DNA from 2 places in the Sphingomonas endolithica genome. Region 1 is predicted to be linked to the other one. Evidence: riboswitches for the same ligand, from Rfam matches in the RefSeq annotation. Region 1 holds a riboswitch; the other holds the start of a gene.
The links. Region 1 has a riboswitch for cobalamin ahead of NV382_RS11480 (TonB-dependent receptor plug domain-containing protein). Riboswitches for the same ligand answer to the same signal wherever they lie in the genome.
Positions count from the first base shown of each region.

Region 2: another riboswitch for cobalamin. It lies ahead of NV382_RS06010 (5-methyltetrahydropteroyltriglutamate--homocysteine S-methyltransferase); the one in region 1 lies ahead of NV382_RS11480 (TonB-dependent receptor plug domain-containing protein).

Region 1 covers NZ_CP103057.1:2,435,659-2,442,681, forward strand. The annotation lists gene NV382_RS11465 (IlvD/Edd family dehydratase) at 1-468, shown strand, start outside; gene NV382_RS11470 (glycoside hydrolase family 31 protein) at 508-3,162, opposite strand; gene cobU (bifunctional adenosylcobinamide kinase/adenosylcobinamide-phosphate guanylyltransferase) at 3,293-3,808, opposite strand; cobalamin riboswitch at 3,843-4,044, shown strand; gene NV382_RS11480 (TonB-dependent receptor plug domain-containing protein) at 4,178-6,097, shown strand; gene NV382_RS11485 (aminotransferase class I/II-fold pyridoxal phosphate-dependent enzyme) at 6,097-7,023, shown strand, end outside.
Region 2 covers NZ_CP103057.1:1,267,225-1,274,247, forward strand. The annotation lists gene NV382_RS05990 (AraC family transcriptional regulator) at 1-271, opposite strand, end outside; gene NV382_RS05995 (SDR family oxidoreductase) at 304-1,038, shown strand; gene NV382_RS06000 (SulP family inorganic anion transporter) at 1,335-2,909, shown strand; gene NV382_RS06005 (carbonic anhydrase) at 2,906-3,586, shown strand; cobalamin riboswitch at 3,726-3,953, shown strand; partial or broken gene NV382_RS06010 (5-methyltetrahydropteroyltriglutamate--homocysteine S-methyltransferase) at 4,069-4,965, shown strand; gene metE (5-methyltetrahydropteroyltriglutamate--homocysteine S-methyltransferase) at 5,111-6,373, shown strand; gene NV382_RS06020 (acyl-CoA thioesterase) at 6,378-7,023, shown strand, end outside.

The DNA.
Region 1 (7,023 bases):
ACCGACAGCCATTTGCTGTTCATGCGCGGCGCGGGGCCGATCGGCTATCCGGGTGCGGCCGAAGTCGTCAACATGCGCGCGCCGGCCTATCTCATCCGCGAAGGCGTGCACGCCCTCCCCTGCATCGGCGATGGTCGCCAGTCGGGCACGAGCGGCAGCCCCTCGATCCTCAACGCCTCGCCCGAAGCGGCGGCAATGGGTGGCCTCGCCTTGCTCAAGACCGGTGACCGCGTGCGCATCGATCTCAACAAGGGGTCGGCCGACGTGTTGATCGACAATGCCGAGCTGGCCGAGCGCCGCCGCGTGCTGGTTGAGGCGGGCGGCTATGCCTATCCCGCCTCGCAGACGCCATGGCAGGAAATCCAGCGTGCCACCGTAGGCCAGTTGCAGACCGGTGCGATCCTGGAAGGCGCGGAAAAGTACCAGCGCATCGCGCAGACCAAGGGGCTGCCGCGCGACAATCACTAGCGCTCCGCCTGGCGCCCGCCATCTGTCGGCGCCAGGTTATCAGATCGCCCGGATCTTCCGCGCGAACTCCGCTTTTACCTCTGGCTTGGCGCGCGTCTCGTTCACCTCCTGCACGAGCTTCGCCGAGCGCGCATCGAACGCGGCGATCAGCGCAGCAAGCTGTTCCGGGTGATAGTCGATCAGCCGACCGAGTTGTCCCGCCAGCGACACGTCGTCGGGTAGCGGCACCGGAGGCTCCCATTGCTCCTTCAGCCATGCCACGGCGGCGGCGGTGCGCTTCATGCGATAGAGGAGTCCATCGATGCGCGGCGCGCCATCGGGGAAAGCGATGGTCACGCTCAGCGTAGCGCCGGCCTGCTGTGCGGGAAGGACGATCCGCGCCGTCAGGCTCTCGCCATCATAATGCCAGCTTCCCTGACGCCCATCGTCCGATCGCGGATATGCCACGCCGTTGACGGTCACACGCTGCGGGAATGCGGCGCTCGCCAGTTCGACCGCGATCTGCCTGCTGTCGGGCATGCCTGCGTAGCTGCCTTCGCGCGGGCGTATCGTGACCTTTGCCTGGCGTGCATCGCGCGTCGTCTCGATCGCGGTAAAGGCATAATCGCCGTTGCGATACGCTTCGCTGTCGCCCGCATCGGCATAGACCCGGGTCTTCGCGCCACCGCCCGGCAGGACGCGCACGACGAGCCTGCCATCGTCCGCGTCCTGAAGCTTGTGTACCGATGCCGGGTTCATCGGGATCGCGGCACCCGCGCGCACGAACAATGGCACCTCGTCCAGCAGATAGTCGCGCACGATCGTGCGTCCGCCTTCGATCACCTCGCCGCGATTGTCGTCGTACCAGCGGCCGGGTGGAAGCCAAATAGAGACACTGGCGACGCCGTTTTGGAGCGGCTGAGTGACCGGCGCCACAAGCATGTCGTCACCGAACATATATTCGCCGGTCGCGCGATAGGCCTCCGGCTGCTCGGGCCAGGCATAATATAGCGGCCGCAGGATTGAGACTCCGCTGTCATAGGCCTGACGCGACGCGGTGTAGATGTAAGGGGCCAGCTGGTAGCGCAGGGCCACCGTCTGGCGAAGTGCGGCAAGCACCTCCGGCGAGAAGCGCCACGGCTCCTTGCGCAGGCCTGCCTCCTTCGACGAATGCGTACGCAGGATCGGGCTGAACGCGCCGAACTGCATCCAGCGAACGTAGAGCTCCGGGTCGATATGTCGCTGGCTCTCTGGCGTGGTCTCGGCAAAGAAGTGGCCGCCAATATCGTGGCTCCAATAGCCGTATAGCACGTTGGATGCGGTCGCGGTGAAATAGGGCTGATAGGCAAGCGACGCCCATGAGATCACCGAGTCTCCCGAGAAACCGATCTGGTAGCGATGGTTTCCGAGACCGCCCCAGCGATGATAGATCAGCGCTCGATTCTGGCTGGTCTGCTGCATCCGCGTATAAAATACGTAGTTAAGCCACCAGGTATTGGACAGGCCCGGCATCAGCTTGGAATTGGGCCATTGCTGCCAATCGAGCCACCAGAAATCGACACCCTGCCTGGCGAGCGGATCGAGCGTCTTGTCGAACCAGTTCTGCACGAAGCGCTTGTCGGCCGCCTCGAACGGCACTGGCGCCCCATCGGTCACGCCCATCGCCTTGGCAGATGCGGGGTAACTTTCTTCTCGCGCGGGAATGCCCGAGGCCGGATGCAGGTTGAGCGTGGTCTTGAGCTTGTGGTCGTGCAGCCAGCCGAGGAACCGGTCCGGTTCCGGGAACAGGCTGCGGTTCCAGGTATAGCCGGTCCAGCCGACCGATTCCCCGACCTCGTCGCGTTTGACGTATTTGGCGTCCCAGCTCAGATCGTCGGTGCGGTGCCAATCCATGTCGATGACCATCACGTCGAGCGGGATCTGGTAGCGCTCGAAATCGCCGACCAGATCGCGCATCTCGCGGTCCGAATAATTCCAGTAACGCGACCACCAATAGCCGAAGGCAAAGCGCGGCGGCATCGGCTGACGTCCGGCCACGGCGGCATAATCGCCCAGCGCTCGCTGATACCGATGTCCGTAGCCGAAGAAATACAGGTCCTGGCAGTCCGCACAGCCGCGCGGCTTGGCCCATTGCCAGCGCAGGTCGGCGTCGAACAGAAACGATGTCGAGTCGTCGACGACGTGCCACCCATCACGCGACAACAGACCCTGGCCGAGATCTAACCGCTTGCCGCTGTCGATGTTGATGTCGCCCGAATAACGATCCATCGTCCGAGCGGTGCCGTGCAGATTGCCGGTTTCTGGATCGCCCGGATGCCAGTCGAAGGCCGGCGCGAGCTTCCTCGATCGGATCTGCAAGTTCCGCGCGTCGAACTTACCGCTGCCCAGCACATAGCTGAGCTGCAGCGAGGCGGTCTCGATCCGCAGCTTGCCGCCGCTCGTGGTCACCGTGAAGTGCGGCACCGGCTGATCGCGATCGATAAAGATTTGTGAGGGATCGTCCACGAAGCGGCTGTCGGGGGACCATTCCATGCGGATCAATTGTGCCGTGAGGATGGTGAAACGCACCTGCCCGCGCTGGACGATTGCGGCTGGCGCCGCACGACCGTGCATTGCCGGGGTGTCGGCATGTGCGGGTGCACCGATGATGCCGGTCAAGGCCAGCGCCAAGCCGCACCATGCCACGTTCAACCCACGCCGCGTCATCCCCGTCATCCCTCCGCTTGTGGCCGCTCGCGTCCACGGCACCATCCTGGACCTGGCTAGCACAGCTTCCCGAGCAGAATATCAATTTAATCCTACCACGGGCGAGGATGCGGACGCCCGGCAGAAAGTGGCAACCGGATCACCGTTGCGCTACATAGGCCTGCAGCGGCAGGACCAGCCCCGCGGCAACGAAGTATCTGTCTGCCATCCTCGCCGCCACGTCCTGGTTGAGCCGCCCCGCTGCATCGCGGAAGGCGCGGCCGAGCGGGTGATCGGGGACGATGCCCATGCCGACCTCGTTGGTGACGATGATCAGCGGGAGGGGCGTTGCGTCGATCGCGGCGCACAGCGCATGCGAGCGCTGGGCGATAGCGTGATCGCCGAGCATCAGGTTCGACAACCACAAGGTCAGGCAATCGACCAGGATCACGCCCGCATCGATCGCGCCGATCGCCTCCGGCAGCTCGAGCGGGCATTCCACCGTGCGCCAGCGATCGTCGCGTTCGGCACGATGCCGGGCGATACGATCGGTCATCTCGTCGTCCCATGCCTCGGCGGTGGCGAGATAGTGTAGCGGCCCGTCATGTCGCTCTGCCGTGGCCAGCGCCAGCCGGCTCTTGCCCGATCGGGCGCCACCCAGGAACAACGTCTTCATCGATGCCATCTTGCCTTACTCTCCGCTCGACCGTAGGGGCGCAAGCGCGACAGGTTTCCAGAGATGGAATGAAAAGGGAACCCGGAAGCGAGCATCTGTTCGTCATCCGGGGCTGTCCCCGCAACTGTGACCGGTGAGCCTTGCTCCTCGTGTGCCACTGGATCCTTGGGATCCGGGAAGGCCGGGCAAGGCGATGAACCGGGAGCCAGGAGACCTGCCTGTCGTGGTTGTCCTTCGTGCGGACGGGGTGTTCCGGGCGATCGAGGTTTTTCCTCGCGTGACGACGTCGTTGGGGTCGTGCGCGATGGGAAGCTGTCTTCCTTGGCGAAGCATCACGTGCGTCCCCGCTCATTGCCAAGGGGAAACCACGTGACCAAATATTCTGCCCTGATCCTGCTGCCGTGCATCGCGGCCGCGACACCAGTATTCGCGCAAACCGCGCAATCGACTGGCGGCCTGACACAGGCCGCCGATGCCGGCAGCGACGTCATCGTCACCGCCAATCGCGATGCACGGCCAGCATCCACCGTCGGCCAGGCGGTCACCGTGCTCGACACGCAGACCATCACCGAGCGCCAGTCGGTGACCGTCTCGGACCTGCTGCGCCAGACGCCTGGCGTCACCGTGACGCGCAATGGCGGTGTGGGGACGTCGACCTCGGTCAACATTCGCGGCGCGGAGAGCGATCAGACGGTCGCCTTGATCGACGGCATCAAATTGAACGATCCCTCGTCGCCGGGTAGCGGGTTCAATTTCGGCAGCCTGTTGATCGGCAACATCGCGCGCATCGAGGTGCTGCGCGGTGCGCAATCGGTGCTGTGGGGCAGCCAGGCGATCGGCGGCGTGGTCAACCTGATCACGCGCCAGCCGACCGAGCAGCTCGCGGTCAATGCGCGTGCGGAAGGCGGTTCGTTCGGCACGGGCCAGGGCTTTGCCAACGTCTCGGGCAAATTCGGGCCGGTCTCGGCCAGCGTCGGCGGCGGCTATTACACCACCGATGGCATCTCGACCTTTGCCGGGGGCAAGGAGAAAGACGGGTTCCGCAATTATAGCGCGAACGGCAGCCTGGGGATCGCGCTGGCCGAGAACGTCTCGATCGATCTGCGCGGCTTCTATACCAATGGCCGCACCGAGATCGACGGGGGCTTTCCGTTGCAGGATACGCGCGAATATGGCGAAAGCGAGCAGTGGATCGGCTATGCCGGGCTGAATGCGGCTCTGTTCGACGGCAAGTTCCGCAACCGGATCGGTTTCGCGCATACCGACAGCGATCGCCGCAACACCGATCCCGATGGCGATCCGACCGAGACGTTCCGCGGCATCGGCCGCAACGACCGGCTGGAATATCAGGGCGTGGTCGACCTGAGCGATGCGGTGTTCGCGACGTTCGGGGCTGAACGCGAAATCTCGCGCTTCTCAACCTCTAGTTATGGCGGCCCGGTGACCAAGGGTCGTGCGCGGTTGTTCAGCGTGTATGGACAGCTGGCGGTGACGCCGATCGCCGGCCTTACCGCGACGGCGGGCGTACGGCATGACGACCACAATGTGTTCGGCGGCGAGACGACCTTTTCGGGCAGCGGTGTCTATTCGCCCAATGATGGCGCGACCCAGTTCCGGGCGAGCTATTCCGAAGGCTTCAAGGCGCCCACCCTGTACCAGTTGCAGAGCGAATACGGCAACAAGGCACTTACCCCGGAGCGTTCGCACGGCTGGGACGCGGGGGTAACGCAGAAGGCTCTGGATGGCGCGATCGAGGCAAGCGCGACCTGGTTCCACCGCAACACACGCGACTTGGTCACGTTCGTATCGTGCGCCACGGCGATCGGCATCTGCGTCGATCGCCCGAACGGCACGTACGACAACATCGCCCGCACCCGCGCACAGGGACTGGAAGTCGCGCTGCTGCTGAAGCCGGTCGAGGCGCTGACGGTCAGTGCGAGCTATACCTATCTCGATGCCACCGACCGTTCGACCGGCAGTGCCAATTACGGGCGCGATCTGGCGCGGCGTCCGGGGGACAGCGTGACGGTGAATGCCGATTACCAGTGGGCGTTCGGGCTGAAGACCGGTGCGACGATCACCGCGGTCGGCGACAGTTTCGACAATGCCTCGAACGCACGGCGGCTCGACGGCTATGTGCTGACCGACCTGCGTGCGGCGTTCCCGATCGGCGATCACTTCGAGATCTATGGCCGCGTCGAGAACGTCTTCGATGCGGGGTACCAGACGATCTACAATTACGGCCAGCCGGGCTGCGGTGCGTTCGGTGGCATCCGGCTGACCTATTGATGCGCAATGCCGTCGCCACATTCTGCACGCATGGCGGCCGGGTGGCCGACGCGCGTGCGGCGTTTGGCGAAGGCGACTGGATAGACCTGTCAACCGGCATCGCCCCTTGGGCGTGGCCGGTCGGCGTCCTGCCGCTCGGTTGGGATCGGCTGCCCGAGCCGGACGAGATCGCGGCGCTGGAGAGTGCGGCCGGGCAGGCGTTCGGGGTCAATGCGGCGCAAGTCGTCGCGGTACCGGGCACCGATCTGGCGTTGCGGTTGCTGGCGCTGGTACTTGGGGCGGAACGGCCGGCGGTGGTCGTGCCGGGCTATGCAGGGCATCGCGCGGCGTGGCCGGATGCCGTTGGCATTTCCTCAATTACCTTGTTGAGTGAGGGTGACTTACCAACACACCCACCGTCACCCCGGACTTGGTCCGGGGTCCACCGTGCCGCAAACTCGCAGGCACCTGATCGTGCGAGGCAGTGGACCCCGGAACAAGTCCGGGGTGACGATGCGGGAGAAGCTTACGCGCCCTCCGCCGCGGGTGACGGGGCGGCCTACGACCTGCTCGTGCTCGTGCTCGCCAGCCCGGCCAATCCGGATGGGCGGACAAGCGATCCGGCGATGCTGCGCGCGCTCGCCGAGACGATGACCGTGGTCGTCGACGAAGCCTATGCCGATCCTGCGCCCGGCGTCGCACCGCATGCGTCCGACACGCTCATCGTGCTGCGGTCGTTTGGCAAGTTCTACGGCCTGCCCGGCCTACGCCTCGGCTTCGTCATTGCCGGGGAGTCGGTCGCCGCGCGGACGCGCGCGATGCTCGGCGACTGGCCGGTATCCAGCGCGGCGGTGGCGATCGGCACGGCCGCGTACCGCGATGCCGCCTGGCGCGGCACGCAGCAGGCGCGGATCGGCGAGACGGGTGCATTGCTCGATCAGGTGCTG
Region 2 (7,023 bases), 1.2 Mb from region 1:
CGGACCGGCCGAGCACGCACACATCGCCCTCGTTCATCAGATGAGGCGCGCAGCCGGGAAGCATCATCCACTGACTGCCGCGCAGCAGGGCCACGAACTTCAGCCGCTCTATCGCCGGAAAGGCAAAGGCCCAGCGCCCCGACGCCTCGATCCTGGTCCGCCGCGTGACCCGTGCGCCGAGAACGTCCAGCACGTCGGACAGTGGATCGATGGCGGTTTTGGACGATCGCGACAATTTCATAGACGGTGTACCATAGAGTATCTCGGTCACCCCGCCCATCTCCTGTGTCGAGGAGAATGACGATGGGTATCGAAGGCAAAATTGTCGCCATCACCGGCGCAAGCAGTGGAATTGGCCGCGCGACCGCGGCGCTGCTGGCCGGACGCGGCGCGTTCGTCGTGCTGGGCGCGCGCCGCCAGGATGCGCTGGCTGAAGTGGTGGAGGCGATCACCGCTGGCGGCGGGAAGGCCGTGTCCAAGGTGACCGACGTGCGCCGGCGCGACGATCTCGAAGCGCTGGTCGCGCTCGCGGTGGAACAAGGCGGTCGGCTCGATGTCATCATCAACTGCGCCGGGATCGGGCCGATCTCCCGTCTGGACGCACTGGACGTCGAAGGCTGGGACGCCATGATCGACGTGAACCTGCGGGGCACGCTTTACGGCATCGCCGCTGCCCTGCCCGTCTTCGCGCGCCAAGCGAGCGGACATGTGATCAACGTCATTTCGACGGCCGGCATCAAGATGGTGCCGACGATGGGAGTCTATGCCGCCACCAAGAATGCCGTTCGCACGGTGACGGAGATACTGAGGCAGGAGGCAGGACCGCACCTGCGCGTGACCGAAGTGTCCCCGGGAATGATCGCCACGAATTTCGGCGACAGCATCACCGACCAGCCGACCAAGACGATGATCGAGGGGCAGATCGGCGCGATCGCCATCCCGCCCGATGCGATTGCGCGCGGGATCCTCTATGCGATCGAGCAGCCGCCCGAAGTGGATGTCGGCAGCATCGTGATCCGTCCGACCGCGCAAGGCTGAACGACGCGCTGCCGAGCAAAGCGCCGGCCGCCTGAACGTCACGGTGCGGGCGGCTGGGGTGGAGCGGCGCGGCGGCCCGCGTGCTGCGGCTTGCGGGAACGAAGCATACCGATCGCCCCGCCCCGCTCCACCGCAGCGTCGGTGCACTCGATCTGGCCAAGCATTGTGCTGCGCCGAGATGACAGGCGTGTAACGTTTGATTGCTGCGCTGCAATAAAGGGAACAGGTTGATCGGGCTTACGTCTAGAACGGACTGGTTCGCCGCCAATTTGGCCGCCGCTGACATGAGGTCCGTCTTGCCGTTACCCTTATTGAAGACCCTGCGCGTCGACTTCCCCGCATCGATCGTCGTGTTTCTGGTTGCCCTGCCATTGTGTCTGGGCGTTGCTCTTGCCTCCGGAGCGCCGCTCTTCTCGGGCGTGATCGCCGGCATCGTCGGTGGCATCGTCGTTGGCGCCTTGTCGAAATCGCCTTTGTCGGTCAGCGGCCCCGCCGCCGGTCTGACGGTGATCGTGTTCGCCGCGATCGAGCGGCTGCCCTCGTTCGAGGCGTTCCTGCTGGCGGTGATGCTGGGCGGCATCATCCAGGTCGCGCTTGCCGCAACGCGCTCGGGCATCGCCGCCGAATTCGTCCCCTCATCGGTCATCACTGGCATGCTGGCGGCGATCGGCGTGATCCTGATCCTCAAGCAGGTGCCGCATGCGCTCGGCTACGACGGGGATTTCGAAGGCAGCTTCGAATTCCTGCAGGCGGACGGCAGCAACACCTTCTCCTCGATCATCACCGCCGTGCGGCAGCATCTCTCGGCCGGCGCGATCCTGATCGCCTTGGCCAGCCTCGCCTTCCTGTTCTGGTGGGACAAGGCCCGGCCCAAGGATGGCCCGCTGCGTTTCGTGCCGGGCCCGCTGGTCGTGGTGCTGATCGGCGTCGGCGGCAATGCGCTGCTCGGGCTGATCAAGCCCAACTGGCAGTTGCAGGCGACACACCTGGTGCAGGTACCGGTGGCCAAGAGCTTCGGCGAGTTCACCTCGTTCTTCGCCACGCCCGATTTCTCGCAGATCGGCAACGGCGCGGTGTGGACCGTCGCGCTGACGCTGGCGATCGTGGCCAGCCTCGAATCTTTGCTCAGCGTCAAGGCAGTCGACGAGCTCGATCCGCAGCGCCGCACCACGCCCAAGAATTGGGAAATGATGGCGCAGGGCGGCGGCAACATCGTCTCCGGCCTGATCGGCGGCCTGCCGATCACTTCGGTGATCGTGCGCTCCTCGGCCAATGTCGATGCCGGCGCGCAGAGCAAGAGCTCGACGATCCTGCACGGCATATGGCTGTTGCTCAGCGTCGCGTTGATCCCGTTCCTGCTCAACCTGATCCCGCTTGCCGCGCTCGCCGCCGTGCTGATCGCCACTGGCTACAAGCTGACCAAGCCGAAGCTGTTTACCGAGCGCTTCAAGCAGGGCTGGTCGCAATTCGTGCCGTTCGTGGTGACGATCGTCGCGATCCTGTTCACCGATCTGTTGATCGGCATCGTCATCGGGCTGGTCGTCGGCTTCGTCTTCGTCATCGCGCGCAATTTCCGCTCGGCCATCACCTTCGTCTGCGATGACGAGAATTGCCTGATCCGCGCGCGCCGCAACCTGTATTTCATCCACAAATACGAGCTTCAGAAGGAGCTGAACAAGGTTCCCGACAATGCCAATCTGCTGATCGATCTGTCCTCCACCAACTATGTCGATCTCGACAATGTCGACGTCATCAACGCGTTCATCAAGGGCGCCGACTATCGCGGCATCAAGGTCACGGTACGCGGCGACATCGCCGAGCGCAGCGCGCCGCTGATCAACGCACCGACTTCAGGAATCCGTTTCGCATGAAAAACTACAAGCAACTCCTGCTCGCCAACCGCGCCTGGGCGCTCGAGCTGACGGAAGAGAAAGCCGACTTCTTCGAACGCCAGACGCACGGCCAGAAGCCCGAATTCCTGTGGATCGGCTGTTCCGACAGCCGCGTCAGCCCGGAACAGATGACGATGACGCCGCCCGGCGGCATGTTCATCCATCGCAACATCGCCAACCTGGTCAATGACGACGATCTCAACCTGATGTCGGTGGTGCAATATGCCGTCACCGTGCTCGGCGTGAAGCATCTGATCGTCTGCGGCCATTATGGCTGCGGCGGGGTCAAGGCGGCGCTCGATGGCGGCACGACCGGGCCGGTCGACGACTGGCTGCAGACCGCGCGCGACGTGGCCGGCGATCATTGGGAGGAATTGGGCAACCAGACGACGCCCGAGGCCAAGCTCAACCGCTTCGTCGAGTTCAACGTGCGCGATCAGCTCGTCAATCTCGCGCGCACCGATACCGTGCAGGCGGCGTTCGCCAAGAAGCAGGATCTCTGGCTGCACGGCTGGGTCTACGACATTCGCGACGGCCGCATCAAACCGCTGATGGAGATCGATCGGGATACGACTCTGGAGGCAGTGCCCCACCCCAAGCGCGTGCTGCTGACCAACGACGAGATCAAGGGCGCGCCGCAGACGGTAGATTATTGAGGGCCCGGCGGGCCGTGTGCATAGGTGACGTGAGCATGTGAAAACGGTCGCTCATCGGCGTCTGACACGTCTCAGCTGCTGGCGAGGCCACATATAAAGATTTCTTTATATGTGGATTGACCCTCATTGCGGAAGATGGGACATAGCGGGCGTCAAGGTTCTCCGGCCGCGCAGGCGCGCCGGAGCTAAGACGGGAAGCCGGTGCGGACCTCCTTTCAGGAACACAGGTCCAAGGCCGGCGCTGCCCCCGCAACTGTAAGCGGCGAGCGGCGGTCATCGAGTGTCACTGGCGGTGCGAACCGCTGGGAAGGCCAGACCGTCGTTATGACCCGTGAGCCAGGAGACCTGCCTTCGACGCGATAACGTCCACCGGCGGGGATCCCGGGCTGGCCGCTTGCAGCCACGCGCGCGAGCCATGTTCCGGGCGTGCGCCCTGCCTGTGACCATCCGTCTTCTCCGCCTTTCATCGGGGTATGAAGACCATGACCGTCACCGTTGCCACCCTTGGCTTTCCACGCATCGGCCCGCGCCGCGAACTGAAATCGGCACTCGAACGATATTGGTCCGGCACGTCGTCCGAGACTGAATTGCTGGAGGCCGCATCCGGCCTTCGCACCGCCGCCTGGGCGCGGCAGCGCGCGCTCGGCGCCGACTGGCTGCCGTCCAACGATTTCTCGCTCTACGATCATGTGCTCGACACCAGCGTGATGCTCGGCGCGATCCCCGCGCGATACGGCGCGGCCGATGACCAGACCGACCTCGCGACCTATTTCGCGATGGCGCGCGGCACCACCGCGCAGGATGACGGTTGCGGCCATGCGCATGCCAGCCTGACGGCGTGCGAGATGACCAAATGGTTCGACACCAACTACCATTATATGGTGCCCGAACTCGCCGCCGGGCAGAAGCTGGCCCTGAACGGCGCCAAGATCGTCGACGACTATCGCGAGGCGAAGGCGCAAGGGTTCGAGACGCGCCCGGTGCTGCTCGGGCCTGTCACCTGGCTGAGCCTGGCCAAGGGGTGCGATGTCGATCCGTTCGACTTCCTGGACGAGGTGCTGAGCCTGTACGCCGTGATCCTCGGCCGTCTGGCCGCGGCCGGTGCCGAATGGGTGCAGATCGACGAGCCCGTGCTGGTCCTCGACCTCGCCGATCGGCAGCGTGATGCGCTGGCCCGCGCGTATGACACGCTGTCAGGCTCGGGCGTGAAGCTGATGCTGACCACCTATTTCGGCGGCCTGGAGGATAATCCGGAGTTCGCCGTGGCGCTTCCCGTCCACGGGCTGCACATCGATCTGGTCCGCGCCCCCGATCAGATCGACGCCGTGCTGAAGGCCGCACCGAAGACGTTGGTGCTGTCGCTCGGAATCGTCGATGGCCGCAACGTCTGGCGTGCCGATCTGGAGGCGCTGCTCGATCACCTGGCGCCGATCGCCGCCGCGCGCGACGTGATCCTCGCGCCATCCTGCTCGCTGCTGCACACGCCGGTCGATCTGGCGCTCGAAAAAGAAGCTCGAGCCGGAGGTGACGCAATGGCTCGCCTTCGCCGTTCAGAAGATCGAGGAACTATCGATCCTCAAGCGGGCATTGAACGACGGCCGCAAGACCGTCGCCGCAGAACTGGCCGCCTCGGCCCGGGCCGTCGCCAATCGCAGGACGTCCCCGCACATCCACGATGCGACAGTTGCCGCACGCCTTGCAGCGGCGTCGCCGGCGATGCGCGACCGGCGCTCGCCGTATGCCGTGCGCCAGGCGGCACAAGCCGACATGCTCGACCTGCCGGCATTCCCGACCACCACGATCGGATCCTTCCCGCAGACCAGCGCGGTTCGTCATGTGCGCGCCGAGCATGATCGCGGCAATCTCGGTGACGCTGCCTATCAGCAGTTCCTGCGCGGCGAGACCGAGCGTGCGATCCGCTGGCAGGAGGACGTCGGGCTCGACATGCTGGTCCACGGCGAGTTCGAGCGCAACGACATGGTACAGTATTTCGGCGAACGATTGTCGGGCTTCGCCTTCACCGCCGGCGGCTGGGTACAATCCTACGGCTCGCGCTGCGTCCGGCCGCCGATCCTGTTGGGTGACGTCTCGCGGCCGGCCGCGATGACCGTCGATTGGTGGCGCTATGCGCAGAGCCTGACGCGCAAGCCGGTCAAGGGGATGCTGACCGGGCCGGTGACGATCCTCAACTGGTCGTTCGTCCGTGACGATCAGCCGCGCGAGATATCGTGTCGGCAGATCGCGCTCGCGATCCGCGACGAGGTGGCCGATCTGGAAGCCGCCGGCGCACGCGCGATCCAGATCGACGAGGCGGCGCTGCGCGAAGGGCTGCCGCTGCGTAAGCGCGACTGGCAGCATTATCTCGATTGGGCGGTCGATTGCTTCCGCCTGTCGGCCGCCGGTGTGGACGACGCCACGCAGATCCATACGCACATGTGCTATTCGGAGTTCAACGACATCCTCCCCGATATCGGTGCGATGGACACCGACGTGATCTCGATCGAGACGGCGCGATCGCAGATGGAACTGCTCGAGGGGTTCGCACGCTATCACTACCCAAACGCGATCGGACCCGGCGTGTACGATATCCATGCCCCACGTGTGCCGTTGCAAGACGAGATGGTCGCACTGATGCGGCTCGCGCAGGTGCATCTTCGGCCCGAACAGCTCTGGGTGAACCCCGACTGCGGGCTGAAGACGCGCAAGTGGGACGAGGTGAAGCCCGCGATCGCGGCGATGGTCGCCGCCGCCAGGACGCTCCGCGCCGACCTGGCCGGGAGGGCCTGAACCGATGGCGACGAAGGGCGCGGCGACGGGGATCGTCCGGTTGGTCGACATGATCTTTCCCGGCGACACCAACCATCATGGCACGCTGTTCGGCGGCGTGGCGCTGGCGCACATGGACAAGGTGGCCTTTCTCGCTGCCTCGCGCCACGGCCGCGCGCCCTTCGTCACCGCATCGTGCGAACGGATCGACTTCGCCGCGCCGGCGCTCAAGGGCGAGCTGATCGAGGCGACCGGACGGATCGTCCGCATCGGCACCAGTTCGTGCGACGTCGAGGTCGATCTGGTCGCCGAGGCGTTGCTCAGCGGCGAGCGCCGCCTGTGCACGCGCGGCGTCTTCACGCTGGTCGCGGTCAAGGGCGAGACGACGAGGCTCCCGCTGCCCGCCATGCCGACGGCGACGGACACGACCGCCGATACGTCGCTGCACATGATGGACATGGTCTTCCCACCGCAGACCAACCATTACGGCACGCTGTTCGGGGGCGATGCCCTCCGCATGCTCGGCAAGGGCGCCTTCATCGCCGCGACGAGGGCCGCGCGCGCCGTGATGGTGATGGCGGCATCCGACCGCATCGACTTTCGCGCTCCCGTCCGCGAAGGTGACATGACGGAGATCATCGCTGACGTGGTGATGACCGGTAGAAGCTCGA